DNA from 4 places in the Thauera sinica genome. Region 1 is predicted to be linked to each of the others. Evidence: riboswitches for the same ligand, from Rfam matches in the RefSeq annotation. Region 1 holds a riboswitch; each other region holds the start of a gene.
The links. Region 1 has a riboswitch for cobalamin ahead of CCZ27_RS07575 (TonB-dependent receptor). Riboswitches for the same ligand answer to the same signal wherever they lie in the genome.
Positions count from the first base shown of each region.

Region 1 (3,347 bases):
GCCGTAGGCGATGCTGGCGGACGCATCGCCGCGCTGCGCGCCTGTTTCGCGGCCGGCGATCACAACCATCCGGACGGGGAATACGTGCCGCACGTGACGGTGGGGCTCTACGCCGACGCCTGGCCGATGGCCGGCGTGCGGCCGCGGCTCGACGCCTTCGCCGCCGGGGCGCCGCTGCGCCTGCGCATCGGGCACATCGGCCTGCTGGGCTACGCCGCGGCCGACATCGGCGGACCGCTGGCACGCATCGCCGACTACGATTTCGCCGACGGCGTGCTGCACTGGCATGCGCCGCCGCCGTTCGCCCACGCCGCCGCCGCAGCGTTTGACACACTTTGACACGAACGCTAACCTGCACCGCTGTCATGGTTGCCTGCCGACGTCGGCAGGCATGAAAAGGGAAGCCGGTGCCGCGCCCATGCGCGAAATCCGGCGCTGCCCCCGCAACTGTAATCGGCGAGCCTTGCGCCCTCCACGCCACTGGAAATCATCCGGGAAGGCTGGCGCCAGGCGAAGACCCGTGAGCCAGGAGACCTGCCATGCACATCGTCTCGACTGCACGGGCGGGGAGCCCCTGATCTGACGCCATGATGCCTGCCGCCACTTCGCCCACCGTTCCGTTCGCTCCGGCAAACGCCCGCCCGACCGCGGGTGCGACGTCCTGCGCGCGGACGGCGGCCGGGCGTCGGGAACGGACGGCGCCTGGCCGTGCCCACTCTCCCTTGCAGTCCCTGCCGACCATCCTGGAGGAACACCCGATGCGAGAAAGCGCGGGCACGGCCTGAGCCGCCCGCAACGGATGGCGGCGTCCCCGGTCCGCCGCCATCCGCCAGCCCGCGGCAACGCGGGATCGACCGGGAATCATCCGGCAGGTGCCCCCGTTCCCAACCGGGACGGAGGTGAAACGGGAACAGGATGCGCGCGCCGCCACGCCGCGGCGCGCAATGTCCTGGCTGCCCCCGCAACGGTAGGCAAGTGCGGACGGACCACATCCGCCACTGTATCGACCGCGTGGCGCCGGCACGGCGCTGCGCACGGTATGGGAAGGCGGTCCGTCAAGACTTGCGAGCCCGGAGACCGGCCTGCCGGCCGTTGGCGCGCTCCGTCCACCGCAAGGATGTGGACGGCGGCGCGCTTCTTACTGACCGGCCGCGGGGATGCGGACGGCGCCAGGCGCAGCGGACGACGGCACGGGCCGCCGCATCGCAAGGCTCCGGACGCCCGGCCGGTCTCACCTGACTGGAGCCGTTCCGTGAAGCCTCGCCCCCGTTCCACCCGCCTCCCCCTCGCCGCCGCACTGCTCGCGGCCTTTCCCCTGCACGCCGCCGCGCAGTCCGCCGGCGACGCGACAGTGCTGTCGACCGTCGTCGTCACCGCCCAGCGCGCCGAGGCGCCGCTGGAGGAAACGCCGCAGCGCGTGCTGGTGATCGACCGCGAGGACATCGAGCGCACGCCATCGCGCGAACTGACCGACGTGCTGAAGAAGAACGCCGGCCTCGACGTGATCCAGTACCCGGGCAACCTGTCGGGCATCGGCATCCGCGGCTTCACGCCGGAGTTCTCCGGCATCAACAAGCGCTCGCTGCTGCTGATCGACGGCCGCCCGGCGATGAGCACCAACCTCAGCATCGTCGACATGAACCGGGTCGAGCACATCGAAGTGCTCAAGGGCCCGGCCTCGGCGCTGTACGGCTCGTCGGCGATGGGCGGCGTGGTCAACGTCATCACCCGCGAAAGCCGCGGCCCGCTCACCGGCTCCGCCGAAGTCGCCGCCGGCAGCTTCGACCTGCGCGAACTCAAGGGCCACCTCGGCGGCAAGCTGGGCGAAGCCTTCGACTTCGACTACAGCGGCTCGTGGTTCGACCAGGACGACTACAAGACCGGCAAGGGCCACGAACTGCCCACCAGCGCCTACGAGCAGCAGTTCCACGCCCTGCGCCTGGGGCTGGACCTGAACGCCGACTGGCGCGTCAATGCCAGCTTCAACACCTACCGCGGCCGCGACATCGGCACGCCCGACGACGTCGCTTACGCCGATCCGGCGCGCACCACGAAGGACATGGACCACGACGGCCTCGACCTGCGCCTGTCCGGCCGCATCGGCGCGCACCGCCTGTCGGCCACCGTGTTCTCCGGCCGCGAATACAGCGAATACGTCGCCCACGGCTCGCCCTGGTACAACCCGGCCCTGCTGCCGCGCAGCAGCTTCGCCGAAGAGACCGAATGGCAGGGCTGGCAATTGCAGCACCAGTGGGAATGGGCGCAGGACGCCCGGCTGGTGTGGGGGATCGACCACGAACGCGCCAAGGTCACCGGCAAGAGCTGGGACCTCTACGTCACCGGCGCGCGCAACGCCCCGTACTCGGCCGACAACGAACGCGAAGCAACGGGCATATACGTCGAGAACACCTGGACCTTCAACGGCGGCGACACCACCGTCAACGCCGGCATCCGCCGCGACGACATCCGCGTGAAGACGCTGGGCACGCCGCTGAAGACCAACTTCACGCCGACCACGTCGGACTTCGACACCGTCAACCCGAGCATCGGCTTCAAGCACCTGCTCGGCGCCGGCTTCCGCGTGCACGGCACCGCCGGACGCGCCTTCGTGCCGCCGACCGCGGCGGAGTTCACCGGCGAGGCCACCAGCATCAACTGGCAGGGCAAGACCGAGATCACGCGCGGCAACGCGAACCTGAAGCCAGAATCGAGCGTGACCGTCGACCTCGGCCTGGAATGGTCGGGCAACGGGCTGTACCTCGATGCGACGGTGTTCGACACCCGCGTCAAGGACAAGATCACGCGCGACGGCGGCACCGCGATCGACGCCGATACCACGCTGTTCACCTACATCAACGCCAACCGCGCGCGCATGCGCGGCCTCGAACTGGAAGGCCGCTGGCAGATCCGCCCCGGCCTCGGCCTGACGGCGGGGCTCACCCACATGTTCGCCGCACGCCAGGAAATCGGCTCGGACTGGGTGGACCTGAACAAGGTCGCGCGCCAGAACGCGCACCTGGCGCTGGATGTCGACCACGGCGCCTGGAGCGCGCGCGTGGGTGGGCGCTACGTCGGCCGCAGCAAGGACCTGGACTGGGTCAACAGCTCCGGCACCCAGGTCGGCTACGCGGGCTACACGGTGTGGGACGTGGCCGCGCGCTATCGCTTCGACGCCCGCCAGAGCGTGGCGCTGTCGATCGACAACGTGTTCGACCGCTACTACGCCGAGAAATACGGCTTTCCGCAGCCCGGCCGCGCCGCGCGGCTGGCCTACCGCTACGCGTTCTGATCCGCGCCGGACGCCAGCCCCGGCATGCGCACGGGGCCGGCACGGCCCGCCGCACGGC
Region 1 covers NZ_CP023439.1:1,729,264-1,732,610, reverse strand. The annotation lists gene CCZ27_RS07580 (2'-5' RNA ligase family protein) at 1-339, shown strand, start outside; cobalamin riboswitch at 350-556, shown strand; cobalamin riboswitch at 854-1,100, shown strand; gene CCZ27_RS07575 (TonB-dependent receptor) at 1,253-3,289, shown strand.

Region 2 (3,347 bases), 1.8 Mb from region 1:
GGCGCGCTCGATGTCTTCGCGGTCGATGACCTCGATGGCGGCCAGCGCGTCGGAAGCCCGCTCCACCTGGCGCGTGGCGGTCACCACGACGGCGTCCAGCGTCGGCACGCCGTCGGCACGCGCCGCGCCGATACCGGCGCAGGCGCAGGCCGCGGCCAGGGCCGCGGAGGAAAACCTGTCCATGGGGTGTCTCCGGCAGCGCTCAGAACGAGACCCGCGCACCGAGCTTCCAGGTGCGGACGAAATCGACCGGATAGACCACCACCGGCGGCCGGAAAGCGCTCTCGACCCAGACGCCGTTCTCGTGCGCGAACAGGTTGCTCACCGCGCCGTAGAGTTCCACGTCCTTCGTCACCCGGTGGCGGTAGGCGAGGTCGGTGGACTGGTATTCCCGCTGCCTCGGCGCCCCGTTGGCGAAGTCGCCGTCGGCCCACGCCTTGCTGCGCCAGGTGTGCGACAGGTTCAGCGTGCCGGCCTCGCTCACCTTGACGGCGAAGCCCAGCACCAGGTTGTGCTTCGGCGCGGCGGGCAATTCCTTGCCGTCGAAGGCGCCGCTGCCGTCGCGATCGATGATCGCCCGCGTCCACGCGTAGTTCAGCGAGCCCGTCAGCGCGGGGGAGATCTGCCAGGTGTCCTGCAGTTCGATGCCGTACTTGTGCGAACGGTCGAAGTTCGTGTTCGCGAAGCTGACCGGGTCGAAGTAGATCTCGTCCTTGAGCCTGGCATGGAACACCGCGAGCTTCAGGCGGTTGGCGGGCAGCACGTGGTTGAGGCCGAGCGTGACCGTGCGGGCGTGCATGGGCTCGATGAAGGCGTTGAAGGCGGTGCCGACGCAGGTGAAGTCGGCGTCGAAGGCGTTGCAGACGAAGAAGCGGTCGATGTCGGGCGCCTGGAAGGCGTCGTTGTAGTTGCCGAACACCGTCAGCGCCGGATCGATGCGGTAGTTGAAGCCGACGTCCCACGAGTTGAAGCGCTCGTCGTCCTTCAGGCGCGCGCCGGCATCCGGGCGGTGTCCGTATTCGACCCGCTCGCGCCGCGCGCCGGCCGACAGCGTGAGGCGGTCGAAGGCGTACTGGCCCTGCACGAACCAGCCGAGGTTGCGCTTGGAAGTCTTCTCGCTCGCGCCCTTGCGCTCGCCGTCGAAGGATTGCACGCCCGCGGTGACGGACAGGCGGTCGCCGAGGTACTGCAGCGCCAGTTCGTCCGAATCGTAGGTGTAGTCCAGGGTGCTCGAGAATGCGCCGAGAAACTCGGACGTCTTGTCCTCGGTCTGGTGGCGCGCGGACAGCCGCCACGCATCGGTCAGCCGGTACTCGGCGCCGACGCTCCAGTAGGCGCTGTCGAAGCGCTGGTGAGTGTAGAGGCTGCCGTCGTTCTGCGCCGGATCGTCCTCGAACCGCGCCAGGTCCAGCGGGCCGGGGTAGCGCGTGTCGATGCGGGTCCGGCCCGCGTCGGCGGTGAGCTTCAGGCCATCCACCGGATTGCCGCCGGCGGCCACGTGCCAGGTGTCGGCCTTCGAGGCGTCCCGATGGCCGGACGGGTCCTTGTCGGAGTAGCCGTCGGTTTCGCCGTGATCGGCCGTCGCCGACAGCGAGAAGCGCTCGCGCACGAGGCCGGCCGCGACCGTGCCGCCGAGCGCGCCGTGGCTGCCGCCATACGCCTCGATGCGGGCGCCGTCGTGCGGCCGGGTGTAGATCTGGATCGAGCCGGCGGTGGCGCCGTCGCCGTACAGCACCGAGCCGCTGCCCTTGGTGATCTCGATGCGGTCCACGTCGGCCAGCGCGATGCCGCCCAGGAGTTGCGGCACCGAATCGATGTTGTTCAGCCGGCGGCCGTCGACGGTGATCATCACGTTCTGGAAACCGCTGGTGAGGCCGTAGCCGCGCATGTTGAGGCTGGGCGTGAAGCGGTTGCCGAAGCTGGGCACGACCTGGACCGAGGTCTGGCGCGACAGGTAGTCGACCAGCGTGGTCGCGCCGGAACGCTCGATGTCCTTGCGCGTATGCACTTCGGAGGCGTAGGTGGCATCGACGTCGGTCACGTCGATGCGGGTGGCGGACACGATGACCGGTTCGAACTGGTGTTCGCCGGCGGCGATCGCCAAGGCCGACGGCAAGGCTGCACAGGCCGCGACTGCCGCGGCCGAAAGGCGGATGCTCATGGATGGGGACTCCCCGCGCCGCGGCCCGCGTCCCCGCAGTCCCCGGCAAACCGCACATGGACGCGCCGCGAACGGGGCAGGCATGAGCGCAGGGAACGACCCGCCGCCGCCACCCCGCGGCACCTCCTCCAACGCGCACGGGCCGGTATCCGGGCTCGCGAGCCGAGGCGGCCGGGTTTCTCCGCGAAACCCGCCACACGCGGCGCATCGCCTTCCCGGGCAGAAGCCCAGTGGCAGAGTGATGCGCCTTGAACTCGCTTACCGTTGCGGGGGCAGCACAGGCATTGCGGGGCGAACCTTCGGGTCCGTCGCGCCGCGCACCTGTTTCCCGTTTACCCCTAGGGCGCGGACCGCCGTCGGGCACCTCGAACGCAGCGCCCCTTCCGGGGCAGCGGCGCGGATGATACCTTTTCCGCCCCCGGTTTGCAGCGCAGGAACGCCACGCCCCAATGACGCTCGAACTCATCCTCGGCGGCGCGCGCTCGGGAAAGAGCCGGCACGCCGAACGGCGCGCCGCGGATTCGGGGCTGGCCGTCACGGTCATCGCCACCGCCGAGGCGCTCGACGCCGAGATGGCGGAGCGCATCCGCCGCCACCGCGCCGACCGCCCGTCGGCCTGGCGCACCGTGGAAGCCCCGCGCGCGCTCGCCGACGCCCTGCGGCGCGAGGCCGCGCCCGGCCGCTGCCTGCTCGTCGATTGCCTGACGCTGTGGCTCGCCAACCTCCTCGCCGGCGCCGAAGACCTGCCGCCCGGCGCCGATGCCGACGCGTTGCCCCGACTGCGCGCCGAGCGCGACGCCCTGCTCGCCGCGCTGCCCGCGCTGCCCGGCACCATCCTGCTGGTCGCCAACGAAGTCGGCCTCGGCCTGGTGCCGGAAACGCCGCTCGGCCGCCTGTTCCGCGACGAGGCCGGCCGGCTCAACCAGCAACTGGCCGCGCTCGCCGGCACGGTGACCTTCGTCGCCGCCGGGCTGCCGCTGAAGCTGAAGGGCGGCTGAGCGGGGAGCGCCGCTCAGGCCGTCGGATCGGGGATTCGCCCCGGGCAGGCGGCCGGAATTCCCCGTCGCGGCGGGCAGCTTATCGCGCGGGCTCGCGCATCGTGACGAACTCTTCCGCCGCCGTCGGATGGACGCCGATCGTGGCGTCGAAGACCTGCTTCGTCGCGCCTGCCTTCAGCGCGATGGCG
Region 2 covers NZ_CP023439.1:5,052,016-5,055,362, reverse strand. The annotation lists gene CCZ27_RS22080 (TonB-dependent receptor domain-containing protein) at 1-183, opposite strand, end outside; gene CCZ27_RS22075 (TonB-dependent receptor) at 203-2,161, opposite strand; cobalamin riboswitch at 2,285-2,531, opposite strand; gene cobU (bifunctional adenosylcobinamide kinase/adenosylcobinamide-phosphate guanylyltransferase) at 2,611-3,159, shown strand; gene gorA (glutathione-disulfide reductase) at 3,239-3,347, opposite strand, start outside.
Region 2: it holds a riboswitch for cobalamin, as region 1 does, so the genes downstream of both, CCZ27_RS22075 (TonB-dependent receptor) here and CCZ27_RS07575 (TonB-dependent receptor) in region 1, are expected to answer to the same signal.

Region 3 (3,347 bases), 730 kb from region 1:
CCGAGGAAGTGACCGAGATGCAGCGCTCGGTGAAGGGCGAAGTCGTCGCCTCCACCTTCGACGAGCCGGCATCGCGCCACGTGCAGGTCGCCGAGATGGTGATCGAGAAGGCCAAGCGCCTCACCGAGCACAAGCGCGACGTCGTCATCCTGCTGGACTCGCTGACGCGCCTGGCACGGGCCTACAACACCGTCGTGCCGGCCTCCGGCAAGGTGCTAACGGGCGGCGTCGACGCCAACGCGCTGCAAAAGCCCAAGCGCTTCTTCGGCGCGGCGCGCAACATCGAGGAAGGCGGGTCGCTCACCATCATCGCCACCGCGCTGATCGATACCGGCAGCCGCATGGACGACGTGATCTACGAGGAATTCAAGGGCACCGGCAACATGGAGCTGCACCTCGACCGGCGCATGGCGGAAAAGCGCGTGTATCCGGCGATCAACGTCAACCGTTCCGGCACGCGGCGGGAAGAACTCCTGCTCAAGCCCGACGTGCTGCAGAAGGTCTGGATCCTGCGCAAGCTGCTGTACGGCATGGACGACATCGACGCGATGGAATTCCTGCTCGACAAGATCAAGGCCACCAAGAGCAACGCCGAGTTCTTCGACGCGATGCGCTCCGGACGCTGAACCGGCCAGCCGGCAAGAAAAAAGCCACCGCGAGGTGGCTTTTTTTCATTCCGCCGGCGCCGTGCGGCGCCCGGCGCTCACTTCGTATAGGTGTAGAAGCCCTTGCCCGTCTTGCGGCCGAGATAGCCGGCTTCGACCATTTCCACCAGCAGCGGGGCGGGACGGTACTTCGGGTCCTTGGTGCCCTCGTACAGCACCTGCATCACCGCCAGTTCCACGTCGAGGCCGATCAGGTCGCACAGCGCCAGCGGTCCGATGGGGTGGTTGCAGCCCAGCTTCATGGCTTCGTCGATCTGGTCGGCCGTCGCCAGCCCCTCGGCGAAGGTGAAGATCGCCTCGTTGATCATCGGGCACAGCATGCGGTTGACGACGAAGCCCGGGCTGTTCTTGACCTTCACCGGCGTCTTGCCGATCGCCTTGGCGAGGTCTTCGACCGCGCTGAAGGTGCCCGCCGACGTCTGCAGGCCGCAGATGATCTCGACCAGGGCCATGATCGGCACCGGGTTGAAGAAGTGCATGCCGATGACCTGCTCGGGGCGCTTCGTGCCCGCGGCCAGCAGGGTGATGGAGATCGACGAAGTGTTGCTGGCGATGATCGCATCCGGGCCGAGGATCGCGTCCAGGTCGGCGAACACCTTCAGCTTGAGATCGACGTTCTCGCTGGCGGCCTCGATCACCAGGTCGCAGGCGGCGAGGTCCTGCAGCGTCGTGGTGGTCGTGATCCGGGCCAGCGTCGTGGCCTTGTCGGCCTCGGTGATCTTCTCGCGCTTGATCAGGCGGTCCATGCTGCCGGCGATGGTCGCCATGCCGCGCTCCACCTGGGCTGCGGCGATGTCCATCATGACGACATCGAGACCCGCGACCGCGCACGCCTGGGTGATGCCGCTGCCCATCGTGCCTGCCCCTACGACTCCGACCTTCCTGATTTCCATCGTCTGTCACCTATCGATGCGTTGTACGGCCTGGCGGCGGGCGGCGCCATCGATGCACGACGTGCCCATGCCGGGAAAGTGGACAGGACTCTAGCGGATAGCCGGGCGGCTCGCCACCGTCGGGGCGACGTACCCGGCCACTGCCGGAAGCGGCCGCATTGCCGGCCTATCCCGCCCGGGCGTATAGTTCGGCCAGCATCGATCGGGAGCCCCGCCGCACGTCCGTGCCCGGGGTGAAACGGGAAGTCCGGTGACGCAGGCGTTCCAGACGCCCGCCATCCCGGCGCAGCCCCCGCTGCTGTAAGCCCGACGGCGCCGTCAATGAGACCACTGGGAATGCTCCCCGGGAAGGCGACGGCGACCGGACGACGGCGAGCCAGAAGACCGACCCGTTCGACTACACAGGTGAGCGCCCCGGGGTGTGGGCTGGTTGCCGACTGGTCCTGCGGGTACCTCACCCAGCCTCGATTCAGCCGCAACGCAGACTGTGCGCCGCAACGGGCGCACGCCAGCAGCAATCCCCGCACCGTGGCGCCGGCATACCCATCGAGGAGCCCGCGGCATGGACGAGGACAAGAAGCTGAGCCACAACGCACGCATGCAGCGCAAGAAGGAAGTCGTGGATGCGGCCATCGAACGTGCCCGCGAAGAGCGGGGCATCGTCATCCTCATCACCGGCAACGGCAAGGGCAAGACCACCTCGGCCTTCGGCACCCTGTACCGCGCGCTCGGCCACGGCCGGCGGGCCGGCGTGGTGCAGTTCATCAAGGGCACGCAGGCCACCGGCGAGGTCACCTTTCTGCAGCAGAGCTCCGCCGCTGCCGCGGTGCAATACCACGCCATGGCCACCGGCTTCACCTGGAACACCCAGGACTGGGACGCCGACAAGCGCGCCGCCGACGAGGCGTGGGCGCAGGCCGCGCGCCTGCTGCGCGACCCCGCGGTCGACCTGGTGCTGCTCGACGAACTCACCTACATGCTCAAGTACCGCTACCTCGACACCGCCGCGGTGGTGGAGGCGATCCGCAGCCGCCCGCCGATGCAGACGGTGATCGTCACCGGCCGCGCGGCGAAGCCCGAGCTGGTGGAACTCGCCGACACCGTGAGCGAGATCGCCGACTGCAAGCACGCCTTCAAGGCCGGTGTGAAGGCACAGCCCGGCATCGACTTCTGATGCGCCGCCGGTTCGCCATGCTCCCGCTCGCGGCATCCCTGCTCGCCGCCGCATCGCTCCCGGCGGACGCCGCCGCCCCGCTGCCACGGGTGATGTCGACCAACCTGTGCGCCGACGTGCTGCTGCTCTCGCTCGCCGATCCGGCGCAGATCGTGTCGGTGTCGGCGAAAAGCCAGGACCCGGCGCGTTCGTCGCTCGCCGCCCGCGCGGCGCGCTTTGCCTCCAATACCGGCAGCGCGGAGGAAGTCATCGCCGCGCGGCCGGACATCGTGCTCGCCTCGCGGCGCTGGCAGGCGCACCACCAGGCGGCGCTGTTCGGGCGCCACGGCATCGAGATCGTCACCGTGCCCTTTCCCGACGACTGGACGGGCATCTTCGACAGCACGCGCAGGATCGGCGCCCGGATCGGCCGCGCCGAGGCCGCCGCGGCGCTGGTCGCCGAAGTCCAGGCCCGCCTTGCCGTGCTGCGGCGCGACACGCCGGCTGCGCAAGCCCTCTACCTGCGCCCGAACGGCGGCACCGCCGGCGCCGGGACGCATGTGAACGCCGTGCTCCAGGCCGCCGGCCTGCGCAACCACGCCGCCGAGACCGGCCGCAGCGGCTGGGGCCGCGCCT
Region 3 covers NZ_CP023439.1:998,422-1,001,768, reverse strand. The annotation lists gene rho (transcription termination factor Rho) at 1-626, shown strand, start outside; gene CCZ27_RS04325 (3-hydroxybutyryl-CoA dehydrogenase) at 704-1,558, opposite strand; cobalamin riboswitch at 1,746-1,965, shown strand; gene cobO (cob(I)yrinic acid a,c-diamide adenosyltransferase) at 2,121-2,732, shown strand; gene CCZ27_RS04315 (ABC transporter substrate-binding protein) at 2,750-3,347, shown strand, end outside.
Region 3: it holds a riboswitch for cobalamin, as region 1 does, so the genes downstream of both, cobO (cob(I)yrinic acid a,c-diamide adenosyltransferase) here and CCZ27_RS07575 (TonB-dependent receptor) in region 1, are expected to answer to the same signal.

Region 4 (3,347 bases), 1.9 Mb from region 1:
CGCCGGCCGGCGCACCCGCCCCGGCCGCCGACGGGCCGCGGGTCGAGCTGAAATCGCTGCAACATTTCCGCCGCACCTGGTCGAAGCTCGGCATCGACCGGCAGTTCTCCCACGCGCTGGCGCACGCGCCCGAAAACGCCGGCCCGCTCAACTCGCACCACCTCGTGCTGCGCTCGCTCACGCAGATGCGCAAGCTTTCGCCGGCCTACCTGGAGCAGTTCATGTCCTACGTCGACGCCCTGCTGTGGCTGGACCAGGCGGACGCCGGCCGCAGCAGCGCGGCGGCGAAGGGAACGGCAGTGAAGGGCACGACACGCGGGGAACGCGACAAGAAACGGAAGCCGGCCCGCGGCAAGGCCGGCTGATCCGGGCCGCGCGCTTCCGCCGCCCCTTCCATGCCACCTCTGCGACGGCGGCGAGGCTACGGCCTCAATCGGCCGGCGGCTGCAGGGCGATGACCGCCATGCCGAAGAGCGCGATCGCCGCCCCGGCGACGTCCCAGCGCGTCAGCGGCACGCCATCGACGAATCTCAGCCAGAGCAGGGCGACCGCGATGTACATGCCGCCGTATGCGGCGTAGGTCCGGCCGGCGGCGGTGGGATGCAGCGTGAGCAGCCATGCGAACAGGGCCAGCGAAAGCGCCGCCGGGACCAGCAGCAAGGGGCTCCGCTCCTGCTTGAGGACGAGCCAGGGCAGATAGCAGCCGACGATCTCGGCCAGCGCCGTCACGGCGAAGAGGAAACACAGACGCAGGGCTTCCAAGACGAATGACCAGGTTGGTTGGAATCAGGACACTGCCGCTCCCGCCGCTTCGCTGCGAAGGGCTCCGCGATCGAGGAGGCGGCTGGCGTGTCCGGGCGCAACGCGCCGGGTGGAATCCTTCGCCGGCACCGCATCCATTCTCCCCGCCCGGGCGGCGGCGGGATGCAGCAGGATACTACCTGTAGTAGAAACTGGCGACCCGGCAACTATCGGTAGCGTCATCCGGCTTGACGGCCCGGAGCCCGGGCCACTAGACTTCCCGGCGTTGAACGGTTCCCCGTCCGGGGATTAAAAGGGAATCCGGTGCCAGGCCGCCAGCCTGAATTCCGGAGCTGCCCCCGCAACTGTCATCGGCGAGCGCTTCGCCATCGTCGCCACTGGTCGCGTACCGGGAAGGCGGCGGAGCGCGATGAACCGAGAGCCAGGAGACCTGCCGCAACGTCCTTCCAACCAATGACGGGGCGGGGTGTCCCTGGCGAAAGGTCCGTGCATGCCGCTGCTCGTTTCCGTTCGCAAGTCGTCTGCCGCCGCGGGTTCTGCCGCGGGCGCAAGCCGGCTTGCGTGCGGCATGCTCCGCCGGTTCCCCGCCCCCCGATCCGGAGAATCGCCGTGTCCTCGAACGTATCAGCACTGCCCGTCGGCAGCGAATCCGCGCTCGCCGCACTTCAGGTCATCCGCCGCAACGGCGCCGTCGTCGCCTTCGATCCCGAAAAGATCGCGCTTGCGATGACCAAGGCTTTCCTCGCCGTCGAGGGCAGCCAGAGCGCGGTGTCGTCGCGCGTCCGCGAACTGGTGGCGCGCCTGACCGACATCGTCGTCCGCTCCCTGACCCGCCGGCTGCCGGACGGCGGCACGGTGCATATCGAGGACATCCAGGACCAGGTCGAACTGGCGCTGATGCGCTCCGGCGAGCACGACGTGGCGCGCGCCTACGTGCTGTACCGCGAGCGCCGGGCGGCGGAACGCGCGGCGCTGGCCGAGGCCCGGGGCGCGCCGGCGCTGCACGTCACGGTCGACGGCGAACGCCGCCCGCTCGACGTGGCCGCGCTGCTGGAGACCTGCGAGGCTGCCTGCGCCGGCCTGGACGAAGGCGTGTCGGCACGGCTGATCCTCGAGCAGGCGCTGAAGAACCTCTACGACGGCGTCGCCATGGCCGACGTGCAGCAGGCGCTCATCCTCGCCGCGCGCGCCCTCATCGAGCGCGAACCGGGCTACGACCAAGCGACCGCCCGCCTGCTGCTCGGCAGCCTGGTGCAGGAGGTCGCCGGCCGCGCGGTGGCGCCGCAGGACATGGCGCCGGCCTATGCCGAATACCTGCCGGAGTTCGTCGGGCGCGGCATCGCGGCCGGCCTGCTCGACCCCCGCCTGGCCGAATACGACCTCGTCCGGCTGGCGTCGGCGCTGAAGCCGGAACGCGACCTGCTGTTCGGCTACCTGGGCCTGCAGACGCTCTACGACCGCTATTTCCTGCACGTCGAAGGGCAGCGCATCGAGCTGCCGCAGATCTTCTTCATGCGCGTCGCGATGGGGCTGGCGCTGGGCGAGATCGACCGCGAGGCCCGCGCCATCGAGTTCTACGACCTCATCTCCAGCTTCGACTTCATGTGCTCGACGCCGACGCTGTTCAACAGCGGCACGATGCATCCGCAGTTGTCGTCGTGCTACCTCACCACCGTCGACGACGACCTCGACGGCATCTACCAGGCCATCAAGGAGAACGCGCTGCTGCAGAAGTACGCCGGCGGCCTGGGCAACGACTGGACGCCGGTGCGCGCCCTGGGCAGCCGCATCAGGGGGACGAACGGCCAGAGCCAGGGGGTGATCCCCTTCCTCAAGGTGGTGAACGACACCGCGGTGGCCGTCAATCAGGGCGGCAAGCGCAAGGGCGCGGTCTGCGCCTACCTGGAAACCTGGCACCTCGACATCGAGGAATTCCTGGAGCTGCGCAAGAACACCGGCGACGAGCGCCGCCGCACCCACGACATGAACACCGCCAACTGGATTCCGGACCTGTTCATGAAGCGCGTGCACGAAAACGGCGAGTGGACGCTGTTCTCGCCGGTGGACGTGCCCGACCTGCACGAGAAGTTCGGCGCGGCGTTCGAGGCAGCCTACCTGGCCTGCGAGGCCAGGGCCGCGGCGGGGGAGATCCGCCTGCACAAGAAGATTCCGGCGGTGCAGTTGTGGCGCAAGATGCTCACCATGCTGTTCGAGACCGGGCATCCGTGGATCACCTTCAAGGACGCCTGCAACCTGCGCTCTCCGCAGCAGCATGCGGGCGTGGTCCACGGCTCCAACCTGTGCACGGAAATCACGCTCAACACCTCGGCTTCGGAAACCGCGGTGTGCAACCTGGGCTCGGTCAATCTGCCGGCGCACCTGAAGGACGGCGAGCTGGACCTGCAGAAGTTGTCGCGCACGATACAGACGGCCATGCGCATGCTGGACAACGTGATCGACATCAACTTCTACGCCACGCCCAAGGCGCGCAACGCCAACCTGCGGCATCGCCCGGTGGGGCTGGGCATCATGGGCTTTGCCGATTGCCTGTACCGGCTGGGCCTGCCCTACGCCTCGCCGGCAGC
Region 4 covers NZ_CP023439.1:3,627,557-3,630,903, forward strand. The annotation lists gene CCZ27_RS15835 (DUF2894 domain-containing protein) at 1-365, shown strand, start outside; gene CCZ27_RS15840 (YnfA family protein) at 430-762, opposite strand; cobalamin riboswitch at 1,016-1,212, shown strand; gene CCZ27_RS15845 (ribonucleoside-diphosphate reductase subunit alpha) at 1,372-3,347, shown strand, end outside.
Region 4: it holds a riboswitch for cobalamin, as region 1 does, so the genes downstream of both, CCZ27_RS15845 (ribonucleoside-diphosphate reductase subunit alpha) here and CCZ27_RS07575 (TonB-dependent receptor) in region 1, are expected to answer to the same signal.